DNA from 4 places in the Hafnia alvei genome. Region 4 is predicted to be linked to each of the others. Evidence: predicted binding sites of a transcription regulator. Region 4 holds the regulator's gene; each other region holds the start of a gene.
What was found. The regulator LexA, encoded in region 4, represses DNA repair genes until DNA is damaged. The targets are predictions, from matches to a motif close to TNCTGTATGTACATACAGNA.
Positions count from the first base shown of each region.

Region 1: a site for LexA is predicted at 2,177-2,196, ahead of uvrA (excinuclease ABC subunit UvrA). Genes of this name have one in related genera too.
Region 2: a site for LexA is predicted at 2,744-2,763, ahead of sulA (SOS-induced cell division inhibitor SulA). Genes of this name have one in related genera too.
Region 3: a site for LexA is predicted at 1,429-1,448, ahead of AB3Y96_RS05140 (DinI-like family protein). Genes of this name have one in related genera too.

Region 1 covers NZ_OZ061315.1:4,368,366-4,374,135, forward strand. The annotation lists gene AB3Y96_RS20270 (sigma-54-dependent Fis family transcriptional regulator) at 1-961, shown strand, start outside; gene AB3Y96_RS20275 (1,4-dihydroxy-2-naphthoate prenyltransferase) at 1,043-1,372, opposite strand; gene AB3Y96_RS20280 (single-stranded DNA-binding protein) at 1,476-2,015, opposite strand; gene uvrA (excinuclease ABC subunit UvrA) at 2,439-5,270, shown strand; gene AB3Y96_RS20290 (MmcQ/YjbR family DNA-binding protein) at 5,371-5,718, opposite strand; gene AB3Y96_RS20295 (secondary thiamine-phosphate synthase enzyme YjbQ) at 5,711-5,770, opposite strand, start outside.
Region 2 covers NZ_OZ061315.1:1,785,195-1,790,964, forward strand. The annotation lists gene AB3Y96_RS08340 (AAA family ATPase) at 1-12, opposite strand, end outside; gene matP (macrodomain Ter protein MatP) at 221-679, shown strand; gene ompA (porin OmpA) at 802-1,857, opposite strand; gene sulA (SOS-induced cell division inhibitor SulA) at 2,215-2,724, opposite strand; gene AB3Y96_RS08360 (TfoX/Sxy family protein) at 2,946-3,566, shown strand; gene yccS (YccS family putative transporter) at 3,637-5,770, opposite strand, start outside.
Region 3 covers NZ_OZ061315.1:1,084,683-1,090,452, reverse strand. The annotation lists gene smpB (SsrA-binding protein SmpB) at 128-610, shown strand; RNA gene ssrA (transfer-messenger RNA) at 660-1,023, shown strand; gene AB3Y96_RS05140 (DinI-like family protein) at 1,478-1,738, shown strand; gene dgcJ (diguanylate cyclase DgcJ) at 1,823-3,331, opposite strand; gene AB3Y96_RS05130 (MFS transporter) at 3,783-4,973, shown strand; gene AB3Y96_RS05125 (hypothetical protein) at 5,215-5,565, shown strand; gene AB3Y96_RS05120 (TDT family transporter) at 5,743-5,770, opposite strand, start outside.
Region 4 covers NZ_OZ061315.1:371,631-377,400, forward strand. The annotation lists gene dpiB (sensor histidine kinase DpiB) at 335-1,996, shown strand; gene dpiA (two-component response regulator DpiA) at 1,965-2,663, shown strand; gene lexA (transcriptional repressor LexA) at 2,828-3,436, shown strand; gene dinF (MATE family efflux transporter DinF) at 3,575-4,915, shown strand; gene AB3Y96_RS01710 (CsbD family protein) at 5,243-5,452, shown strand; gene zur (zinc uptake transcriptional repressor Zur) at 5,631-5,770, opposite strand, start outside.

The sequences.
Region 1 (5,770 bases), 4.0 Mb from region 4:
TGGGGAATGTCGCCCAATTCGTACCTTAAAGCGTCTGATCACCCGCGTTGCCCCCAGCCCATCCAGCATTCTCGTGGTTGGTGAAAGCGGAACCGGTAAAGAAGTGGTGGCGCGTGCTATACATCAACTGAGCGATCGTAATAACAAACCATTTATTGCCATCAACTGCGCAGCTATTCCAGACCAACTGCTAGAAAGTGAATTATTTGGCTATGTTAAAGGCGCATTCACCGGTGCTTCGGCGAATGGGAAAATAGGCCTGATTCAGGCGGCCAATAATGGAACACTTTTTTTAGATGAAATTGGGGATATGCCTCTGACGCTGCAGGCTAAGTTACTGCGTGCGATTGAATCGCGTGAGGTTCAACCGATTGGTTCCAGTAAACCGATCCCCGTGGATATCAGAATTATTTCCGCTACTAACCAAAATCTTGAGCAATACATTGCCGACGGAAAATTCCGCGAAGATCTCTATTATCGTCTAAACGTTATTCCCATGACGCTGCCGCCGCTGCGTGAGCGCCAAGGTGATATTGAACTACTGGTGCATTACTTTTTAAATCTACACACCAAACGTATCGGTATTGTTTATCCGGGCATGGCGCCAGAAGTGATGTCTTTGCTCAAGCTTTACCGCTGGCCGGGCAACGTGCGCGAACTCAGCAACCTGATGGAATATTTGATTAACGTGGTTCCAAGCGGAGAAGTGATTGATATCTCGCTGCTCCCTCCAAATTTGGTCAATGGGCAGGTAATACGCAGCTACCGAGAGGATGTCCCCTATCAAAGCGCGGCGGCATGTGAAGAGCACGGCGCAACAGGGCTTGAAGATATGGAGCGGCAGATGATCCGTGAAGCGCTGAGCCGCCACAATAATAAAAAACAGGCCGCAGACGAACTTGGTATTGGTATTGCGACGCTATATCGGAAAATCAAAAAATACGAACTTACGTCACTTTAGGCACTGAGCCCCTTGCGCTAATGCTGTGCAGGGGCTTGCCCACATCCCACATTTAGCACGATAGCCAATGCGCAGATCGTGTTAACCGTGAACCAACAACATCCCCATAATGAACAGGCAGAGCATCATCGGCAGAGCTAAAACCAGTAATTCCAGCATGCGCTTGCCCGGATGCAAAACCTCATCCTCTTTCGTTTTAGCTAGCGCCATAGCCCCCAGCAACACTGCCAGCAAAGACAGAGCACCTGCAAAGCTAAAATCGGCAAACAGCACTGACATCTTCCATGCGTTATAAGCTTCTGGCGATACCGTTGCCTGATGCTGCCCTTCTGTCAGCCACTGCCACAGTAGCAATACCAGCGGTAGCAGCCATGAGCCTGCACCGGCGATCCATGAAATACGTCTAATCATTGCCTTCTCCCTAAAACCAAACCCGAGATATATTTCATTCTCGATTTCCACTCAAAAAAAAGCCCCGCAATGCAGGGCTATGAGCTGATTTCTTTAACAGAAATCAGAATGGAATATCGTCATCGAAATCCATTGGAGGTTCATTGCTTTGTGGCTGAGCTGCCGGCGCATTCTGTGGGCGAGCCGCTGGCTGAGAACCGCCGCTAAACTGATTGCCCTGTGGCTGCTGAGGCTGACCCCAACCGCCCTGCTGCCCTTGTGCCTGACCGCCGCCCATAGGAGCGCCGCCGCCTTGACGTCCACCCAGCATTTGCATGGTGCCGCCAACGTTTACGACGATTTCAGTGGTGTATTTTTCAACGCCAGCCTGATCGGTCCACTTACGGGTCTGCAAAGCACCTTCGATGTAAACCTGAGAACCTTTGCGCAGATATTCACCTGCAACCTCTGCCAGCTTGCCAAACAACACTACACGGTGCCATTCGGTTTTTTCTTTCTGTTCGCCGGTTTGCTTGTCGCGCCAAGTCTCGGAGGTGGCCAGAGTAATATTGGCTACAGCACCACCATTCGGCATATAACGGACTTCTGGATCTTGACCCAGATTCCCGACAAGAATCACTTTGTTAACGCCTCTGCTGGCCATTTCGATTCTCCTGATGAAGTAAATTTGTACACACTAAAAATAATTATAGCGCGTAGTCTAAACCGTTAATTCTATCACGCCAGAGCCCTAACAGCATCACTGTTCGCTTCTGTGAAGTGGATTCCTTAATTGTTTAAGCATAGAACAATTTTGCATTCATATACTGGATATTCATTCAGGTTTTATTGTGCCATAATTGATCGTTTCAAGCATCGTTGTGTACTACTAAACTCGCCAAATATCGCAGCAGGCCGCGCCGTTACTGGTCTTAGCGTATTTTAAGCGACCGAGTACGCTACGCAGACCAAGATTATCCAGAGCCTATCCCAATAGGTACTCCGCTGTTGCCCGCTGTGTACGATTTATCAGCAAACAGCGGTAGGTAAGCCTAATGAGATGGGTTCTTCATCCGGGAAGTCGTTAATGGATAAAATAGAAATACGGGGTGCTCGCACCCACAACCTGAAAAATATTAATCTGATCATTCCTCGCGACAAGCTGATTGTTGTGACCGGGCTATCAGGCTCAGGCAAGTCCTCTCTGGCGTTTGATACGCTGTACGCTGAAGGCCAGCGCCGGTATGTCGAATCGTTGTCTGCCTATGCGCGTCAGTTTCTTTCTTTGATGGAAAAGCCAGACGTTGACCACATTGAGGGTCTGTCTCCGGCAATTTCCATTGAGCAGAAATCTACCTCACATAACCCGCGTTCAACCGTGGGGACAATCACTGAAATCCATGACTATCTGCGTCTGCTGTTTGCCCGCGTTGGTGAGCCACGCTGCCCGGATCATGATGTTCCCTTAGCCGCACAAACCGTCAGCCAAATGGTTGATAACGTGCTGACGCAGCCGGAAGGTAAGCGTCTGATGTTGCTGGCACCGATCGTCAAAGATCGCAAAGGTGAGCATACTAAAACGCTGGAAAATCTGGCGGCACAAGGCTATATCCGCGCTCGCATCGACGGCGAGGTGTGCGATCTTTCCGATCCTCCCAAGCTGGAGCTTCAGAAGAAACACAGCATCGAAGTGGTGGTCGATCGTTTCAAAGTACGCGATGACATGGCACAACGCTTAGCGGAATCCTTTGAAACAGCGCTAGAGCTGTCTGGCGGCAGCGCGATTGTTGCCGATATGGATGACGCTAAAGCGCCTGAGCTGTTGTTCTCTGCAAACTTTGCCTGCCCAATTTGTGGCTACAGCATGCGTGAGCTTGAACCACGTTTGTTCTCATTCAACAATCCAGCAGGGGCTTGCCCAACCTGTGATGGCTTGGGCGTACAACAATATTTCGATCCCGATCGCGTGGTGCAAAACGCCGAGCTATCACTGGCCGGCGGCGCAATTCGCGGCTGGGATCGTCGTAACTTCTACTATTTCCAAATGCTGAAATCGTTAGCAGACCATTATCATTTTGATGTGGAAGCGCCGTTCGGTAGTTTGGATGCTAAAACGCAGAAAGCCGTGCTGTATGGCTCCGGCAAAGAGTCGATTGAGTTTAAATATATCAACGACCGTGGCGACATTACGGTGCGCAACCATCCGTTCGAAGGCGTGTTGCACAATATGGAGCGCCGCTACAAAGAAACAGAATCTTCTGCGGTACGCGAAGAGCTATCGAAATTCATCAGCAACCGTTCATGCGCATCGTGCCACGGCACTCGTCTACGTGAAGAAGCACGTCATGTGTTTGTTGAGAACACCACGCTGCCTGTGATTTCAGATCTTAGCATTGGTGATGCTCTGACGTTCTTCCGCGATCTGAAACTGCAGGGCCAGCGTGCGCAGATTGCCGAAAAAATCCTGAAGGAAATCGGCGACCGACTGAAGTTCTTGGTTAACGTAGGCCTGAACTACTTGAGCTTGTCCCGTTCTGCCGAAACGCTTTCCGGCGGTGAGGCGCAGCGTATTCGCTTGGCAAGTCAGATCGGCGCAGGTCTGGTTGGGGTGATGTACGTGCTGGATGAGCCTTCAATCGGCTTACATCAGCGTGATAACGAGCGACTTCTGGAAACCTTGATCCACCTGCGCAATCTGGGTAACACCGTGATTGTGGTGGAGCACGATGAAGACGCCATTCGCGCAGCCGATTACGTGATTGATATCGGCCCAGGTGCGGGCGTGCACGGCGGCGAAGTCGTTGCTCAAGGCTCGGTGGATGAGATCATGGCGGTGCCTGAGTCCCTCACCGGCCAGTTCCTTAGCGGTAAACGTGAAATCGCGGTGCCTGCGGAACGCGTTCCTGCCGATGCCACCAAAGTACTTAAGCTGATTGGTGCCAGCGGAAATAACCTGAAGGACGTTACGCTAACGCTGCCTGTGGGGCTTTTCACCTGTATCACCGGTGTTTCTGGCTCAGGTAAATCCACGCTGATTAATGACACCCTGTTCCCGATTGCGCAAACCCAGCTAAACGGTGCAACGCTCGCGGAACCTGCGCCTTATCGCGCGGTGGAAGGAATGGAACATTTCGATAAAGTTATCGATATTGACCAAAGCCCAATCGGCCGTACGCCACGCTCAAACCCTGCAACCTATACCGGCATTTTCACACCAGTACGCGAGCTGTTTGCAGGTGTTCCTGAATCACGCGCTCGCGGCTATAACCCTGGGCGTTTTAGCTTTAACGTTAAAGGCGGACGCTGTGAAGCCTGTCAGGGCGATGGGGTTATCAAGGTTGAAATGCATTTCTTGCCGGATATCTACGTACCTTGCGATCAATGCAAAGGTAAGCGTTATAACCGTGAAACGCTGGAGATTAAATACAAAGGCAAGAGCATCCACGAAGTGCTGGATATGACGATCGAAGAGGCGCGTGAGTTCTTCGATGCAGTCCCTGCGCTGGCGCGTAAGCTGCAAACGCTGATCGATGTTGGTCTATCCTATATTCGCTTAGGTCAGTCAGCAACCACGCTATCTGGCGGCGAAGCGCAGCGCGTGAAGCTGTCTCGCGAGCTCTCCAAGCGCGGGACCGGCCAAACCCTGTATATTCTGGATGAACCAACCACCGGCCTGCATTTCGCTGATATTCAGCAACTGCTGGCGGTATTGCATCAATTGCGCGATCAGGGCAACACCATCGTGGTAATTGAGCATAACTTGGACGTGATAAAAACAGCTGACTGGATCGTCGACTTAGGACCAGAAGGCGGCGGTGGCGGTGGTCAGATTCTGGTATCAGGGACACCGGAAACGGTGGCTGAGTGTGAGCAATCACATACTGCTAGATTCTTGAAACCGTTACTTATTAAAAAATAGAGTATCGTTACAAGCCGAAAATTAATGCGCCCCGATGAGAACGATCATCGGGGCGTTTTATATTTTGGCATTCGCTATCTGCTTACATATTAAAGAGAGATTACAGCCCTTGGCGGGTTTGCTCACCGACATGGTTAAGCGCTAAAGAATAAGAGCCATCAACCAGTTTATAGAGCAAAGAATCATTGAGGGTACCGTCGAGGAAAATCGTACTCCAATGCGCTTTATTCAGGTTAGGACTTGGAACAATATCTTTATGTTCGCTGCGCAGTTGCGCTGCCTGCTCACAGCTCATTTTAAGCGCTACGGCAGGACGACCTTCTACATGGTCGACCATCGCAAACATCACGCCGCCTACTTTAACCTGATTTGCTCGCCAACGATTTTGGACGCTTTGCTCTGCCCCCGGTTTAGCCATGCAGTATTGCAAAAATGCCGAATTATTCATGAACAATATCCCCTTGTATAGTTGCGACGATCCGGCGCGTACCGCCGTGCAC
Region 2 (5,770 bases), 1.4 Mb from region 4:
ATAATTGCTCAAAGTCGTCAATTTTATTGTCAGTAGGAAAACCGCAATTATACAAGATTCCACCGCCCTGCACAGGAAACAACGGCAGAAGAGTTAAAAGGAAGTGATTTCGATGCCGACCTGAATAAAAAACAATCAATAATAAAACATGAAATATCTGCAAAACTAAAAAAAGTTGTTATTCTTATGGGAAGTTACCGTGTCACTGGCAGATATCTCAATGAAATACCAACAGCTTGAAAATCTGGAAAGTGGGTGGAAGTGGAAATACTTGGTGAAGAAACACCGAGAAGGGGAAGCGATCACCCGCTATCTAGAAACCAGTATGGCTCAGCAGGCTGTTGATCTGCTGTTAAAGCTTGAGAGTGAGCCTGTTAATGTTCACGAATGGATTAGGGAACATATGAATCCCGATCTGCAAAACAAGATGAAACAAACCATTCGTGCGCGGCGAAAGCGTCATTTCAACGCCGAACACACACATACACGTAAGAAGTCTATCGACTTAGAATATCTGGTTTGGCAACGTTTGGCAGGGCTGGCGCATCGACGCGGTAGTACGCTTTCTGAAACTATCGTGCAGCTTATTGAGGATGCGGAACGCAAAGAGCAGTATGCGAATAAGATGTCATCGTTGAAAAAAGATTTGCAGTCGTTTTTGGGTAAGGCCCCAGAATAGCACTGATTTGTTACCATTAATCACCGTGACAATGAACCCGTATCAACAATGACTCCAACAAACAACGCATAAAAAAAGCCTCGCAATGCGAGGCTTTTTGATTAAAGGACCAACGAGTTAACTTAAGCCTGTGGCTGAGTTACTACGTCTTTGATGCCTTTAACTTCGATTTCTACGCGACGGTCTGGAGCCAGGCAGTCGATCAGAGCTGCGCGAGCTTTAACGTTGTCACAGGTAGAACCAGTAACTGGGTCAGCTTTGCCCATGCCACGTGCAGAGATTTTGTCTGCAGGGATACCTTTAGATACCAGGTAATCTACAACGCTCTGTGCGCGCTGTTCAGACAGTTTCTGGTTGTATTGTTCAGAACCGATACGGTCGGTGTAACCCAGAACAACTACAGAACCGTCTTTAGGATCCAAGTTGCTCAGCTGAGAATACATCTGATCCAGAGCCTGCTGGCCTTGTGGTTTCAGAGTTGCTTTGTTGAAGTTGAACAGAACGTCAGACTTCAAAGTGAAACGCTTGGTTTCAACAACTGGAGCTGGAGCTGGTGCTGGAGCAACAACTGGAGCAGCTTCATCCTGACCGAAACGGTAGGTAACACCTACGCTCAGCAGGGTGTTGTCTGGACGTGCAGCAGTTTCGTTAGCATCACCAATGTTGCTTACGAACTGATAGTCAAGACGGGTTGCCCAGTCTTTGTTCAGTGCGTATTCAACACCGATTGCAGCCAGTGGAGAAACACCGGTGTCGTTGCTGTCGATGTAACGACCTTTGGTTGCAGAGTTTGCAGAACCGTCAGCACGCCATACCATACCACCCAGACGAGTGTAGATGTCCAGATCGTCAGCAATTGGGTAGCTCAGTTTAGCAGCCAGCTGAACGCCTTGAGATTTGAAAGCACCGTTGTTGTCGCCACGGTATTCCATACGACCTAACCAATCGTAGCCCATTTCAAAGCCCAGGTATGGGTTTGCTTGGTAACCGAAGAACGCACCGCCACCCATCTGGTCAGGACGTACGTTGGTGCTACCAAAATGGTTGATGCTGTTGTCGTAGTAGTGGGACCAGCCCAGTTTACCACCAACATACCAAGTATCATCTTTAGGTGCTGCTTGCGCTACGGTAGCGAAACCAGCGAGTGCCACTGCTAATGCGATAGCTGTCTTTTTCATTTTGCGCCTCGTTATCATCCAAATAGGCCAAAGAGCTAGATTGCTACAATTAGCCCTTGGTTAAAATCCTTTGCTAGGTTTTCGCTCGATTAAATACTGTGCCAATTTTCTCGGCGTTATAGAGCAACCTTCGCGATAACAAGTCTACAACGAGATTAGAAACTTACAAGTACGATGTGATATAGCTCAACAAAAAAACCGTTAACGTGTACACTTCATTTAACGTTTTGTTCAAAAAATAAACGTCGTTTTTTTCGCAAAAAAGAGCAGTAATGCAGGCGTAATGCGGGTTTCTGCTATAAAATTAAATAATTAGCAGTGAAAAAATAGCGCTGATAAGATTTCTCTTAAATTTACTTAATGAAACAATTTGGACTGAATTTTTAGCAGATTTCGTTGTCCTTGCTCTGGTTCCGAATTCAGATCGGGCTGCATAACCAGTCCAAAACACTCTCCATCTTGCGCAGCCTTTCTTAATCTTGTGCGTTCATTTTGGGTCAACGGCGGCAGCCAACCTAATACAACACTATAGTTACCGCTACGTAGTGCGCATTCCATCGCATAGATAGACTCTATTGGCTCAATCTGATTGAGCTGCATAACCTTGCTTGCTGGTAAGCCGGAGTCAGCAAGCCATTGTTTGCTTAGCCGATGTTGCGGATTTAACCAGAGTAACCAGCGAGATTGCTTACCGAGCTGACGCAGTAACGGCAGCAGAAGGAGAGATAACATAGGCTGATGTTCGCTATAGACCAATTCACTGATGACGCCTGCATAGGCATTCCCTTGCTCTTCAGTTTCATGATGCGCTGACGGGCTTAAAAATGATGAGCGTTCGGTGTAGTGATGCAGTGACTGTGTGCGCATGATATGTTCTCGCTGTGTGTACTGTATGAATATACAGTACATGGGTGATCGGCAGAGATCAACCTCTTTTTTACAATGCTCTTCGCAAATCTGCGATGAAAACGAGCGAAAACTAACTTTCAGTTTGGATGCTTTTCGGTAATTCGCTATGTTCTTAATTCACTGTTATTGCTAAATAAAGTAATTATTAGTGTTGTGAATGCATATTAAGGGAGTTACATATGAAAGGACTATTGACTGAAAGGGCCGACGTTGCATATGAAGTTTTTTCTTCGCTCGGTGCGGTGACTTTGCGCTCGCAGTTTGGAGGTTTTGGTGTATGGCTAGACAAAACCATGTTTGGTGTGGTCTCTGAAGGGGAGCTATATCTACGGGCGCATAACGAATTGAAATCTCGATTTCTGACTTATGGTATGAAGGCGTTCATCTATACCAAACGAGGGATCCCTGTACGTTTAAGCTATTACCGCGTTGAACATAGCATGTGGGATGACCCGGCTTTCTTGCAGCATCTTGCGAATGCGTCGTTACAGCAATCGGTGATGCTTAAAAAATCGCTGCGGGCGGCAGAAAGCACAGGGTTGCGATCGCTGCCAAACATTAACAATACGATGGAGCGCCTCTTGGGAAAAATAGGCATTACGAGCCCTGAACAGTTGATTAGCATCGGTGAGACAGAAGTATTTATTCGACTTAAAAAAATGAATGCCAATCTGCACAACCGGCTTCTCTTTGATTTGGCGGGGGCGGTGAGAAAATGCCATGAAGCGGCGCTCTCATATCAGGTGCGAGCCACGCTGGATGAATGGCTAAAGCAAAATACCTATCGCTGGCAGAAATAATACTGGGGTTTGCCCAACAACAGGGAGCCATAGCTAGGCTCCCGTCAGATAGTTAATTGGGATAGAGATATTAGGCCGGAATAAGTTCACGCTTGAGCTGCATTAGTTCCGGTAACACGCCCATCATCAGGCTTATCTGCTGTACAACCAGCTGTTCCGCGTTATCAGAGGGAGATGCATACTCTTCCAGACGTTGCTTAAGCCCCTGAATGGCCTCTTCGGTACGTTTAGCAATGCTATCATCGTAGTTGAGCGCATCGTCCATATAACACGCGGCATCGTCAAGCATGCTGAGTACTTCGCCGTTATCCAACTTTTCCCGATGTGCGCCTAATGCTGAAATATAGCTAAGCAGCGTATGGTTTAGGCACAGTAGGCGGAAAGCGGACTCTTGCGTTTGAGCATCATTTTTCGGCTCTGCGGACATATTTGAAATCACTGACGCCAGTTCCGCATCGCAGTTATGAGCGTCACGCCGCGCGATTCGATAATCCAACGCGTTGGATTTCCCCTGATGGTATTGCACCAGAATAGCGTCGAGATAGCGGCAATCTGCGTTAAGGGTCTTTTGCACCACCGCAGGCAATGCGCGGAATTTCCAGTCTGGCCAAATAAAGGTAACCGCCGCCCATGCGATAGCGCATCCCACCAGCGTGTCGAAAACTCTCGGTCCCGCGACTTCAAAGCCTTCGCCTAACAGGTTAAAGCATAGCAATACCAACAGCGTGATAAACATCGTGGCATGTGCGTATTGCACATTACGAAACGCAAAGAACAGCACGCCGCTTATCACGATTAGCAGCATTTGGCCGTCAAGTGATGGCACAAAATAGAGGATTGGTAATCCCAATAGCACGCCAGCCAACGTGCCAATGATACGCAGCGCTAATCTTCGCTTGGTGGCGTTGTAGTTAGGCTGACAAACGAACAAGCTAGTCAGCAGGATCCAATAACCATGATTTAAACCGGTAAATTGAATAAACCCGTAGCCCACGCCTAAGACTATCGACATACGTACCGCGTGGCGAAAGAGGGCCGATTGCGGCGTGAGATGCCGACCGATCCGCAGCTTCATATCATTCCAACCGCTGATGCGATCGTCAGACAGCGTATTTTCCTCTTCTCGCACGGCAGCCAGAGACTGTTCAGATTCAATATTGGCAAGCTGTGCATCTATTGCTTTGAGATTTAGCAACAGGTTAAACAGCGATTTCACCAAAATATGCTGATGGCCGTGCTGCGTGGCGATACGTTGCAGCGTCGCCTCTAAATGGGTAAAGGCCCGTTCGAAGCGTAAATCATGTTGGTATTTCTGCTGAAGCAGAATGGATTGTGATAACTGGGAACAGGCCTGAGCCTGTAGCATCAAAAGCCGCTGGAAGCGAAACAAAACATCGCTATAGCGGAACATCTCACTCAGTTGCTGATATTGAAAATGCGAAGAGCTGGCGCGCTCATGAATATCTTGCGCGACAAAATAGTAATGCAGAGTACGGCGCGTGCCGCGCTGACCTCGGTCACCTTTTAAACGCGTGAGCAGAGACGCTTTAGTCTGGTTGAGCGTAGTGACCAAATTACCGTTAGCCATTGCGACGTCAATCAGCGGCTGATTGAAGTTCCCTTCCTGATCGGGGTCGAACAAATTAGATTTTGCATCGAGATAAACGGCCAGTTGCCCATAGCTACGAGCCAAGGCTTCTTGCAGTGGCCGGATCGGAAAAATTAGATGGCCCAACAATGTCAGGACGTTGTACCACACCGCGCCAACAACCAAGAGCAACGGCTGCTGATACCAAATGTGGTACATCGAGGTACCCAGCATGGTGTAAATCGCGATCAGCAGTGCGCCGAATGCGATAGTTGCATAGCGTTGCCCTAACGCACCGAGCAGAATAAATCCGATGGTTGACGCCATCAACCCAATGGCAAATAGCCACGGATAAGGGAAAAGAATTTCAATCGAGGCAGATGCAATAAAAAAGCAGGTCAGGGTAATGGCTAAATTACGCAGTCGTCCAACTAGGCGGTCATCAAGATCGGCTAAGGCAGCCGCCACAACGCCAAGCGTGAGCGGAATGGTTAACCGCGGTTCGCCGATGAACCACGGCAGGCCAGCGGCTCCTGCAAGTGCAATAAAAATACGAAAGTTATAAAGCAGGGCGCTACTGTACGCATAGCGCCTTAAACCTGGTGCAAAAGAGAGC
Region 3 (5,770 bases), 710 kb from region 4:
ATAATACCATTTATCTGTGGACAGAGAGAAACACGTTAAGCACACTGGGCTAATGTATTAAAAAACAACGACAGCTTAGGGTGAAAGGATGTTCATCCCATGACTGGTTCAGTATAATGGCAGCACTATGACAAAGAAAAAAGCACACAAACCCGGTTCAGCAACGATTGCTATGAACAAACGCGCTCGCCACGAATACTTCATTGAAGAAGAGATCGAGGCGGGGTTAGCGCTGCAAGGTTGGGAAGTTAAGTCGCTGCGAGCAGGTAAAGCAAATATTGCCGATAGCTACGTAACTTTCCGCGATGGCGAAGCATACCTCTTTGGCGCGACTATTCAGCCGCTTAATGTGGCGTCTACGCACGTGGTATGCGACCCAACACGTACCCGCAAACTGCTACTGAAAAAGCGTGAGCTAGAAACACTGTTCGGAAAAGTTAGCCGAGATGGTTTTACCGTTGTCGCGCTGTCTCTTTACTGGAAAAATGCTTGGTCCAAAGTCAAAATTGGGCTCGCAAAAGGTAAAAAAGAGCACGACAAACGCGATGATATTAAAGATCGTGAGTGGAAATTAGACAAAGCACGTATTATGAAGAACTCAAACCGCTAAGCTACTGGCTTTACGGATATATTTTCTGATACAATGCACGATAGTACTTGGGGCTGATTCTGGATTCGACGGGATTTGCGAAGCCCAAGGAGCATGCCGAGGGGCGGTTTGCCTCGTAAAAAGCCGCAAAAAAATAGTCGCAAACGACGAAAACTACGCACTAGCAGCTTAATAACCTGCTCAGAGCCCTCTCTCCCTAGCCTCCGCTCTTAGGACGGGGATCAAGAGAGGTCAAAACCAAAAGAGATCGTGTGGATACCTTGCTTGGGGTTGAAGCATTAAATCTAATCAAGCTAGTTTATTAGTAGCGTGTCTGTCCGCAGCTGGTAGGCGAATGTAAAGACTAGACTAAGCATGTAGTGCCGACGGTGTAGTAATTTCGGACGGGGGTTCAAATCCCCCCAGCTCCACCAAATTTGGTAGGACAGTGACCGGACAAGAGCATAAAAACCAGTAACTTATGCGAATTGAATGGACACAACAACGACCCAAGTAAGACAAAGAAATGCACGTATAGTGCACGTGCATTTCGAAGGTAATAAAAGCCCGCCTAGTGCGGGCTTTTTTATTTCTACGCACGGGACAGGCTCAATACGTCTATACAGTATTGAGTCAGTTTTGTATGAGCCTGCCCAAGCGAGCCCAATCCCTGCTTTTACTGGCTTTTCTTTGAATCTCATACATCACTTGCCTGCTCATACCTGCCCACTCGAGACAAATTTTTGCCCCATTTTTGCCCCATTTTTGCCCCATTTTAAAATACTGGTTAAAAATGCAGTTAAAGTCTTGCGCTCAACTTTAAAAAGTACAAAAATAACAACTGTGTTTTTATACAGTAATTTGTAAGTTTAATGATGGGGGAAGGTCATGCGTGTAGAGATTAAGATCGACAGAAGAAATGAGAAAAGTTTACCGCCTGATGGGTTGCAACAGATCGCTCAGGAGCTAAAAAAACGTCTGAATAAAAAGTACGTGGGTGCCGATACTTCTACTCGATTTGCCACCGCAACAGATATTGTGATCACCGGGGCAAGTAAAGAAGCTTCTAAAGTGATCAGAAAGATGGTTGAAGAGATGTTCGAGGAAGCCGATGAATGGTTAGTATGTGAAGAAATTGAAATGACTTAATACTACTTGGCCACTCTGTTGTTTAGAGCAGCCATAAGATATTAAAACCATTGAGGCAAAACATCATCATCAACACCACAAAACCTAACCCTTCGTTTTCTTATGCTTATACAACAGTTCATCGGCTACAATTTGTGCGGTACTCAGCGTATCACCGGCCTTCATCTGATAGCAGCCATATGAGAAATTCACAATTGCATCAGTATCAATCACTTTTAATTTCTGCTGAATAAGGTCAATGGCGATAACAGCACGCTCTATATCGCAATCAATAAGAATAATGCAGAATTCATCACCACCGAGCCGAATACCGTAATCACTCTTTCTTATCGAGGTTTGTATCGCTTCTCCCAACAAAGTAATTGCCTTATCCCCCATATGGTGACCTAAAGTGTCATTGATGGTTTTTAATTTATCGCAATCAAGTGCAATAATAGTGACTGGAATAAGTTTTTCGGCTAATGATTTTAAATGGGTATCTAGGGTATGTGTTAGTACCTTTCTATTATATAATCCCGTCATCGAATCGGTTATATTCTCTAAAGAAAGAATTTCATTTTTTGATATCTGATACTTAAAGTACTTACAAAGTGCAAAGGTTATAAAAGCATATATAATAAAAAGAAAAATATTATTAATAATAAAATATTGAACATCTAGCTTAAGATGCACAGTATAATATCGGGTAATATCTTTGTCATAATTTAAAATGGCAAAAAACTGTTTACTGGGTTGATTAAAGTTAATTTCTTCAGATGAGTTTCTATCTACTACTGAAAGCTTTAAATATTTCCACAAAAAAGGACGATCAAACGTATAAAACGCCTTGGCTAACTCATTGATACTCACGTCAGTCACAATGATACCTTTAAGCTTACCACCAAAAAACAAAGGCGTAATCATGCTAATTATTTTCTCACCGGTATAGCCATCATTATATATATGTGAAGTAATACTTTGTCCATCATGTAAACTAACCAATGCTTCATCATCAATCTTGATACTGCGGGCATTGTTATCTACATCGATAAACTCTCCATTGTATCTCAGCCAATTATTGAACACATACCGAGAGCTATCAACTAACTTATTGATATATATGTATTGATTTTCAAAATCGATATAGTATCTAATACTATCCTGGACTTTCCAATGGTAATTGGAAAAACTGTACTCTTGCGAAATAGCCTCTTCTTGGCTATTAAACTTTGCGAGATATTTTATATCCCTCGCCCAATCAGCACAGGATGGATTTTTAGTTTGTAACGTCCCAGAAAGTTCAGAATATTTATGCCCAGTCAAATTTAAACCATGAACATCGTTTATGATCTCCATTCGACTACAGACCCGCTGTATATTTGAATCTGCTTTTTTGTTTTTATATTCAGAAATTGAAAATGACTTTATTAAATTAAGTGCTATTTTTTGATTTATATATTCTTCAGCAAAGATGGCTGAGCGACCTTTATCTACCGTATATCCCAGATAGTTTTTTAAATCTTGGTAGTCATTCCATAAAAAGAATGCCAAAACCATCGTTGTTAATGACGTAGTGATAAAAATTCCCTTTTTATAACTTTTTGTCAGCAACATATTAAAACCTCTTAGGATTATTCTACAAACAACGCAATTTTGCACACACTCACAGCCGCATACAATATTTTAGCAATGATGGGAGATTTAATCTCTCTAATAGTGAAATTGTTATATTAGTATAGCGTTTTCTTTTACCTATGGTGACAGAATGCACACAATCATAACGAGACTATACTTATAGCATGCAAATTATTTTTTATGCTGGGGTTTATTGCTTCTGAGTACCTTGAAAACTGTTAAATATAATTATGTAGCTACTGGACTAATACTCATCCTTTAAACATAGAATAGGTCTAGAACTAAGTGTGTCCTTTTTCAGGTCGCTATTCATTGTAATGCTTACTCTTTTACCTTGAAATACGAATAAAAAAGGTTAGTGTACCTATGTTCACTAACGTTTCAGACGATAATAGATGTTCTCTGTCTTTGCACTTCTAGGAAGGTTCCTTTGCCCAGTCCCACGTTAAAACAGCGCAGCCTCGCCCTCTTTGTTTTCTTTTTCTTGCCCGGCGTATCAATGGCCTCATGGGTGACCCGAACTCCAGCAATACGAGACAAACTTGGCGCATCCACGGCAGAAATGGGGCTTGTTCTTTTTGGTCTGTCGATTGGGTCAATGGCTGGCATTCTCTGTTCTGGCTATTTAGTACAGCGCTTTAGTACTAAACCTGTTATTGCGGCAGGGACAGGTTTAGTGATCGCCGGTATTTTACTTGTTGCCGTCGGGGCATTTTTCTCATCGGCGATCACCGTTTCATCTGGGCTGTGCTTATTTGGCGCGGGTATGGGCTCGGCTGAAATAGCGATTAACGTTGAAGGAGCCGATGTAGAACGCATATCTCATCGCCCTCTTCTTCCTATGCTACATGGATGTTTTAGCTTAGGAACACTGGTTGGTGCAGGCATTGGCAACGGCCTTACCTCGGTGAATTTCCCCATTCAATGGCATCTTTTATTCATTGGTGTTATTTGCGTTCCAGCAACGCTATGGGCATTAAAATCTGTGCCGAAGGGAAATGGTCTTCGTCCCGTAGAGCATACGCGGGATGGCAACCAACCGACGCTGATTAAAACAAATATTTGGCGAGATAAGCGGCTCTTGCTTATTGGCCTGATTGTCCTTGCTATGGCACTTGCCGAAGGCTCAGCCAACGACTGGTTGCCGTTACTGATGGTCGATGGTCATGGCTTCAGCCCAACCTCAGGCTCGTTAATTTATACAGGTTTTGCACTAGGAATGACGATTGGACGCTTCTGCGGGGGATATTTTCTGCGCCGATTTGGTCGCGTCAACGTGGTGCGGGGTAGCGCTATTTTCGGCGTCATCGGCTTAGGGTTAATCATTTTCGCTGAAAATACGTTTTTAGTCAGCGCTTCGGTTTTATTCTGGGGCGTAGGCGCTTCGCTGGGTTTCCCGCTTACGTTGTCAGCCGCCAGTGACACTGGGCCAAATCCAGCGGCTCGCGTTAGCGCTGTGGCAACCACAGGCTATATTGCATTTTTAGTTGGGCCGCCCATGTTAGGTTTTTTAGGCGAACATTTGGGATTGCGCTCCGCCATGATAGTGGTGTTAGCATTGGTCGCTTTTGCAATTTGGTTAGCGCCGGCCGTTGGTGAACCACCCAAATCAGATGCGTGATAGCTCAAGTTCTCACCCGTCTATTTTTTCAACGGGTGAGAACTTGATTCCAAAATATTTACCGTATTGCACATCAGCCGCATTCTGTTTGATACCCCTCTCTCATTCCCTTTCTTCTCCGTTTGTTGTCATTATTTAACACGATATGCTGATCATCGAGCTAGCATATCGCGCCGGAAATTCGATTCCGCTCAAGCTCCAATAACGAAGCTAAGCCTACTGGCACATTCAGGAGTGAGTCATGAAAGACTCTACAATACAGATCCTACAAAACAACATGTCATGCCTTCATCAGATTATTAATACCAATACGCAAACCGGGCTCCACGGCAATTTACTGGATGTGCTGGCATTAAGTTTTAATCTGTTAAATATGAGCAACAATGAATTAATCCAGCTACAGCAAAAACAAGACGCGCTTTCATGTCATTCAGTGGGGTTAGTTATCCAGCAATGCAGTGCCCTGTTGTGGATGGTGCTCGAGTATGCAAGCACCCAGATGGAACAAGCCAGCGTGGATAAGTTGGCCGATATCTATCTACATACGCATTACCTTGCTCGGTCAATATCTGGTATTTCATGCCCATCATAAGTGAAGCTCCAGTCACTCAGTGGCTGGAGCCTCTTTTGGAATATGCCTATGTATTTGTACTCGCAGGACTTATAAAAATAGCGCCCAAATAAAACAGACAATAAAGAGCACTAACGCGGCAGCGGGAACCCAAAAGATCTGATCGGACGTTCTTATTACGTTTTTCCTTACGCTCATTTATTTCACCGTGCCTTGTTGAATATCT
Region 4 (5,770 bases):
TGCATATTAATAACGTTTTATTTTCAATTGCTCGACGCAACGCTTTAATCTTATTCGTTTATATTTTTGCGTTGACGGAATGATCGTAAGGAGTATTAAGGCGGGAAATCTTGACCTATTTCACAAAGAGTTATCAGAATTAAATAGACTTAATGGTTTTTATTTCTTTAATTATCTTTATTTGCATAACTAACGTGGTTTTTATTTGTTTAATTGATTTAATCCGTAGAATCTGCAACGATCTAATCCATAGTGGGTAGAAAACAAGGAAACATATTCATTACATTTCCCTGATACTAGTCCATCTTTTCGCCGCAAAAAAGAGGAAATATCGATGTTTGGCAAACCAAATGTTAAAGAATTTAGGTTTTTTAGCCGCATCGCATTTCCTTTACGAATATTTCTTTTATTACTCCTAGTCTCGACATTATTGGTCGCAGCGTTGGGGAAATATCTATCCGCCTCTTTTGAAGATTATCTCAGCAATCATGTACGTGATATGGCAATGAACCAAGCCAAAATCATTGCTTCAATTGATAGTGTTGTCACGGCGGTGAAAAATAGAGATACCAAACGTCTTGCCATTATCGCCAATAAATTAGGTACCGGTTCGGATTTTGACTATGTTGTTATCGGGGATAAAAATTCTATCCGCTTATATCATCCCAACCCGGCCAAAATTGGTCTTCCTATGCAGTGGAGTAAGCCCGGGGCACTGGAGCGTGGTGAGAGTTATTTTATCACCGGCAAAGGCTCTATCGGTATGGCAATGCGCGCGAAAACGCCAATTTTTGATGAGCAGGGCAAAATTATTGGTGTCGTTTCGCTTGGCTATTTGGTCAGCAAAATAGATAGCTGGCGGCTAGACTTTTTACTGCCTTTGGCAGGCGTATTTGTCTTGATTCTGATTATCTTGATGCTGCTATCGTGGATGTTTGCTTCGCACATTCGTCGACAGATGCTAGGGATGGAACCGCGCCAAATTGCGCGCGTGGTACGCCAACAAGACGCGCTGTTTGGTTCAGTATATGAGGGACTTATTGCGGTCGATCCCGATGGGTTGATTACTGCGATCAACCGAAATGCGCGCAAAATGTTAGGGTTACGCTCGCCAGGAAGGCAATGGTTGGGGAAACCTATCGAAGAGGTTGTTGATCCTGCGGGCTTTTTCACGGAACAGATTGAAGAAAAGCGGCAAGATGTCATTTGCACTTTTAACGGCTTAAGCGTGATTGCTAACCGTGCCGCCATACATTTCGGCGATGAGCTATTGGGCGCAATTATCAGTTTTCGTAGCAAAGATGAAATTAGCACGCTTAACGCCCAGCTCACGCAGATCAAACAATATGTTGAAAGCCTGCGCACGTTACGCCATGAGCATCTTAACTGGATGTCGACGCTCAACGGGCTATTACAAATGAAAGAATATGATCGTGCGCTCGCAATGGTAAAAGGTGAGTCACAGGCGCAGCAGCAGCTTATTGATAACCTGAGAGGTTCTTTCGACGATCGTCAGGTTGCGGGGCTGCTTTTTGGCAAAGCACAGCGCGCTCGTGAACTAGGACTAACGTTTAATTTGGTTGAAGGCAGCCAGCTACGTCAGTTGCCTGAAGGGCTAGATAGCACGGAGTTTGCGGCCATCGTGGGTAATCTACTCGACAATGCCTTTGATGCTAGCCTGAAGAATTTGCAGGGTAATAAAACCATCGAGCTGTATCTTAGCGACGAAGGCGAGGATGTGATCGTGGAAGTAGCCGATCAAGGATGTGGCGTTCCTGAGTCTTTACGTGAGGCTATTTTTGAGCAAGGGGTAAGCACCAAAACAGAAGACGCCGGTGAGCATGGTATAGGACTATATCTGATTGCCAGCTATGTTGGCCGCTGTGGTGGTGTGATTACGTTGGAAGACAACGAACCTTGCGGAACTTTATTTTCCGTATTTATTCCGAAAGTGAAAAAGACTTATGACACAACCAATAACGATTCTAATTGTTGAAGACGAGACTCCGCTTGCAGAGATGCATGCGGAGTTTATTCGCCATTTCCAAGGCTGTGGTCAGGTATGGTTGGCGGGAAATCTTGCTCAGGCCAGAATGATGATTGAGCGATTCAAACCCGATCTGATCTTGCTGGATAACTATTTACCCGATGGCAAAGGCATCACGCTACTGCACGAGTTAACTCAGGCTCGTTTCCCCGGTGGTGTGGTCTTTACCACTGCTGCGAGTGATATGGATACGGTGTCAGATGCGGTGCGCTGCGGCGTATTTGACTATTTGGTGAAGCCGATTGCCTACGAGCGCTTAGGGCAAACGCTTGAGCGCTACCATGTGCGCAAGCGAATGCTAGCCAATAACGATAGCGCCAGCCAACGTCAGATCGATGATATGTTCAATGCCTATGCGCGTGGTGAACAGAAAGAAGAGCTGCCGGTTGGCATTGATGCGCTGACCTTAGATAAGGTGCAAAAGCTATTTGCCGATCCCGAGGCGCGTCATACCGCTGAAACCGTTGCGCAGGAGCTTAAACTTAGCCGAACAACGGCACGGCGCTACTTAGAGTTTTGCGCGGGTCGCCATCTGATTATGGCTGAAATCGTGTATGGAAAGGTTGGCCGCCCACAGCGAACCTATAGAGCGCCAGAAACGGCCAAAAAAGGCTGATGAATTGGCAGATTATTGACGGGTAGCTGGCTGAAAATACAAAAAATGCACGCTCAATGTAGTTCAGTTGCGCTACGGCTCAATCTTTATGTATTTCACGGTTTCAAAATGGTCGCTACCTGTATATACTCACAGCAAAACTGTATAAACAAACAGGTGGTGGAATGAAAGCACTTACAGCCAGACAGCAGGAAGTCTACGATCTGATTCGTGACCATATTGAACAAACTGGCATGCCGCCAACCCGAGCTGAAATTGCTCAGCGCTTGGGATTCCGCTCTCCTAATGCGGCCGAAGAACATTTAAAAGCGTTGCAGCGCAAGGGTGTTATTGAGATCGTTTCCGGTGCTTCCCGTGGTATTCGCTTGCTAATGGAAGATGAAACGGGCCTGCCTTTAATTGGCCGTGTGGCAGCGGGTGAGCCGCTGTTAGCGCAAGAACATATTGAGGGCCACTATCAGGTGGATCCTGCTTTATTTAAGCCAAACGCGGATTTCTTACTGCGTGTTAACGGCATGTCGATGCGTGATATCGGTATTTTAGACGGCGATTTGCTGGCCGTACATAAAACCCAGGATGTGCGTAATGGACAGGTTGTGGTTGCGCGTATCGAAGATGAAGTAACGGTTAAGCGTCTGAAAAAGCAAGGTAATATTGTCAAGCTGTTGCCAGAAAACAGCGACTTCGAGCCTATCGTTGTTGACCTGCGCGAGCAAAACTTCACGATCGAAGGTTTAGCGGTGGGCGTTATTCGTAACGGTGACTGGATCTAAAACTTCGGCTGTTGTGTTTAACATCACACCGATAGACTAAGCCCCTTAATTGGGGCTTTTTTATGCGGCATATTTGTTCATGTCTGAAACCTTTTTTTGTTGGGATAACGAGTAGGTTATCTGGAATGAATTCAAAAAATGAAAATGCTTACACCAACCGATAAGGCGCTGTGGATCCTTGCACTGCCGATGATCCTGTCGAATATCTCTGTTCCTTTATTAGGGTTAGTCGATACCGCTGTGATTGGGCACTTGGATAGCCCTGTTTATCTTGGTGGCGTAGCCGTTGGCGCGATGGCTACGTCATTCTTATTTATGCTGCTGTTGTTTTTACGCATGAGCACCACGGGGCTGACTGCGCAAGCATTCGGCGCGGGGGATAAAACGGCGCTGGCTCGCGCGCTTGTGCAGCCGCTGCTCATAGCGTTGCTGGCAGGGGTTGCTATTATCGCGCTGCGACAACCTTTGATTAACGGCGTGCTGCGGATTGTCGGCGGCCATGAAGATGTGCTGGAGCAGGCTCGTTTGTTTATGCAGATCCGCTGGCTTAGTGCGCCTGCTACGTTGGCAAACCTCGTTATTCTTGGCTGGTTGCTAGGCGTTCAATATGCCCGTGCGCCGGTCATATTGCTGGTTGTGGGCAATGTTATTAACATCACGCTCGACCTGTGGTTTGTTGTTGGTCTGGGCTGGAAAGTGCCCGGAGCGGCAAGTGCCACGGTGATTGCTGACTACGCGACCTTTTTACTCGGGATCGGCCTTGTTTGGCACGTGATGAAGCTGCGCGGCCTGCATCTGGAATATTTCCGCAATGCGTGGCGGGGAAATCTTCGCCGCCTATTGGCGTTAAACCGTGACATCATGCTGCGTTCTTTATTGCTGCAATTATGCTTTTCATCGCTGACTATCCTTGGGGCCAGAATGGGAAGCGAAGTGGTGGCGGTGAATGCGGTTCTGATGAATTTACTGACATTTACCGCCTATGCTCTGGATGGCTTTGCCTATGCGGTGGAAGCTCATTCAGGGCAGGCCTATGGTGCACGCGACGGTCGTAAACTGCAGAAAATTTGGCATTCCGCCTGTCGGCAGGCCGGTATCGTAGCGGTATTTTTTGCCATGCTGTATGCCGTATTTGGCCAGCAAATCATTCAGATATTAACCTCGTTGCCAGAAGTACAATCGTTGGCGTTGCACTATCTGCCATGGCAAATTGTTTTACCGCTGCTGGGCGTATGGTGTTACCTGCTGGATGGGATGTTTATCGGTGCGACGCGCGGTGCTGAAATGCGTAATAGCATGGCCGTTGCCGCTGCAGGTTATGGCTTAACGTTATTAACGCTCCCTTGGTTAGGTAATCACGGTTTATGGCTAGCTTTAGCGGTATTTTTATCACTACGTGGTCTTTCCTTGTGGATCGTCTGGCGGCGTCATTGGCGGGAAAAAACATGGTTTCCAGCCAATAATGTTGAATTAAATTAGGTCGTTATAGCGTTAAATAATCATGGCAATGTGATAATTCCGATAGTTTTTGCATTGCCCTAAAATGACGCGTTATTAATATTTGCTTACATTCTAACTGATAAAAATTATTCTCCGCTTATTCCCTGTTTTCTCTCTGCTTTTACGCCTTGTTGCGAAAGTTTTTTGTTTAATATTGCCGATTATCTAGCTGAAAATATTTTTATGCTCAGTATCCGCTAGTCTTAATGGTGAACGTTAACTGATGCCTCACATCGCAGTTATTAATTTAATCGAGTACAGATGTGTGGGGAATATATTCCATTACATAAGTGATACGGAGTTATTATGAATAAAGATCAAGCGAGCGGTAACTGGAAGCAGTTCAAGGGAACAGTGAAAGAAAAATGGGGTAAGTTAACCGACGATGATCTTACCGTAATCGAAGGGAAACGTGACCAGCTGGTAGGTAAAATCCAGGAACGCTACGGCTATCAGAAAGAAGCCGCTGAGAAAGAAGTTAAAGCATGGGAAGATCATAATAAATATCGTTGGTGATATTTAATCCTACTTGCTAAATAATCGCTCTGCAAACACGCATTATAAATAAAGAACGGATACGAATATTAAAACGGAAAATATTCCTTTATTAATAATGTGCCACTGCTGATATTAATTGCAGATGATTAAAAAAAGAGCCGCAGGTGCGGCTCTTTTTCATTCTATTATATAAAAACTATTTTTTCTTTTTTGGTTCTGAATGATCGTGATGGCACGTATCGCGGTTATCGCAGGATTCTATTTTCCCACAGTCTCGACATAAACCATGTGCTTCTACCACGCTATGCTGCAGCGAGAATCCAGTCAGTGCTGCAA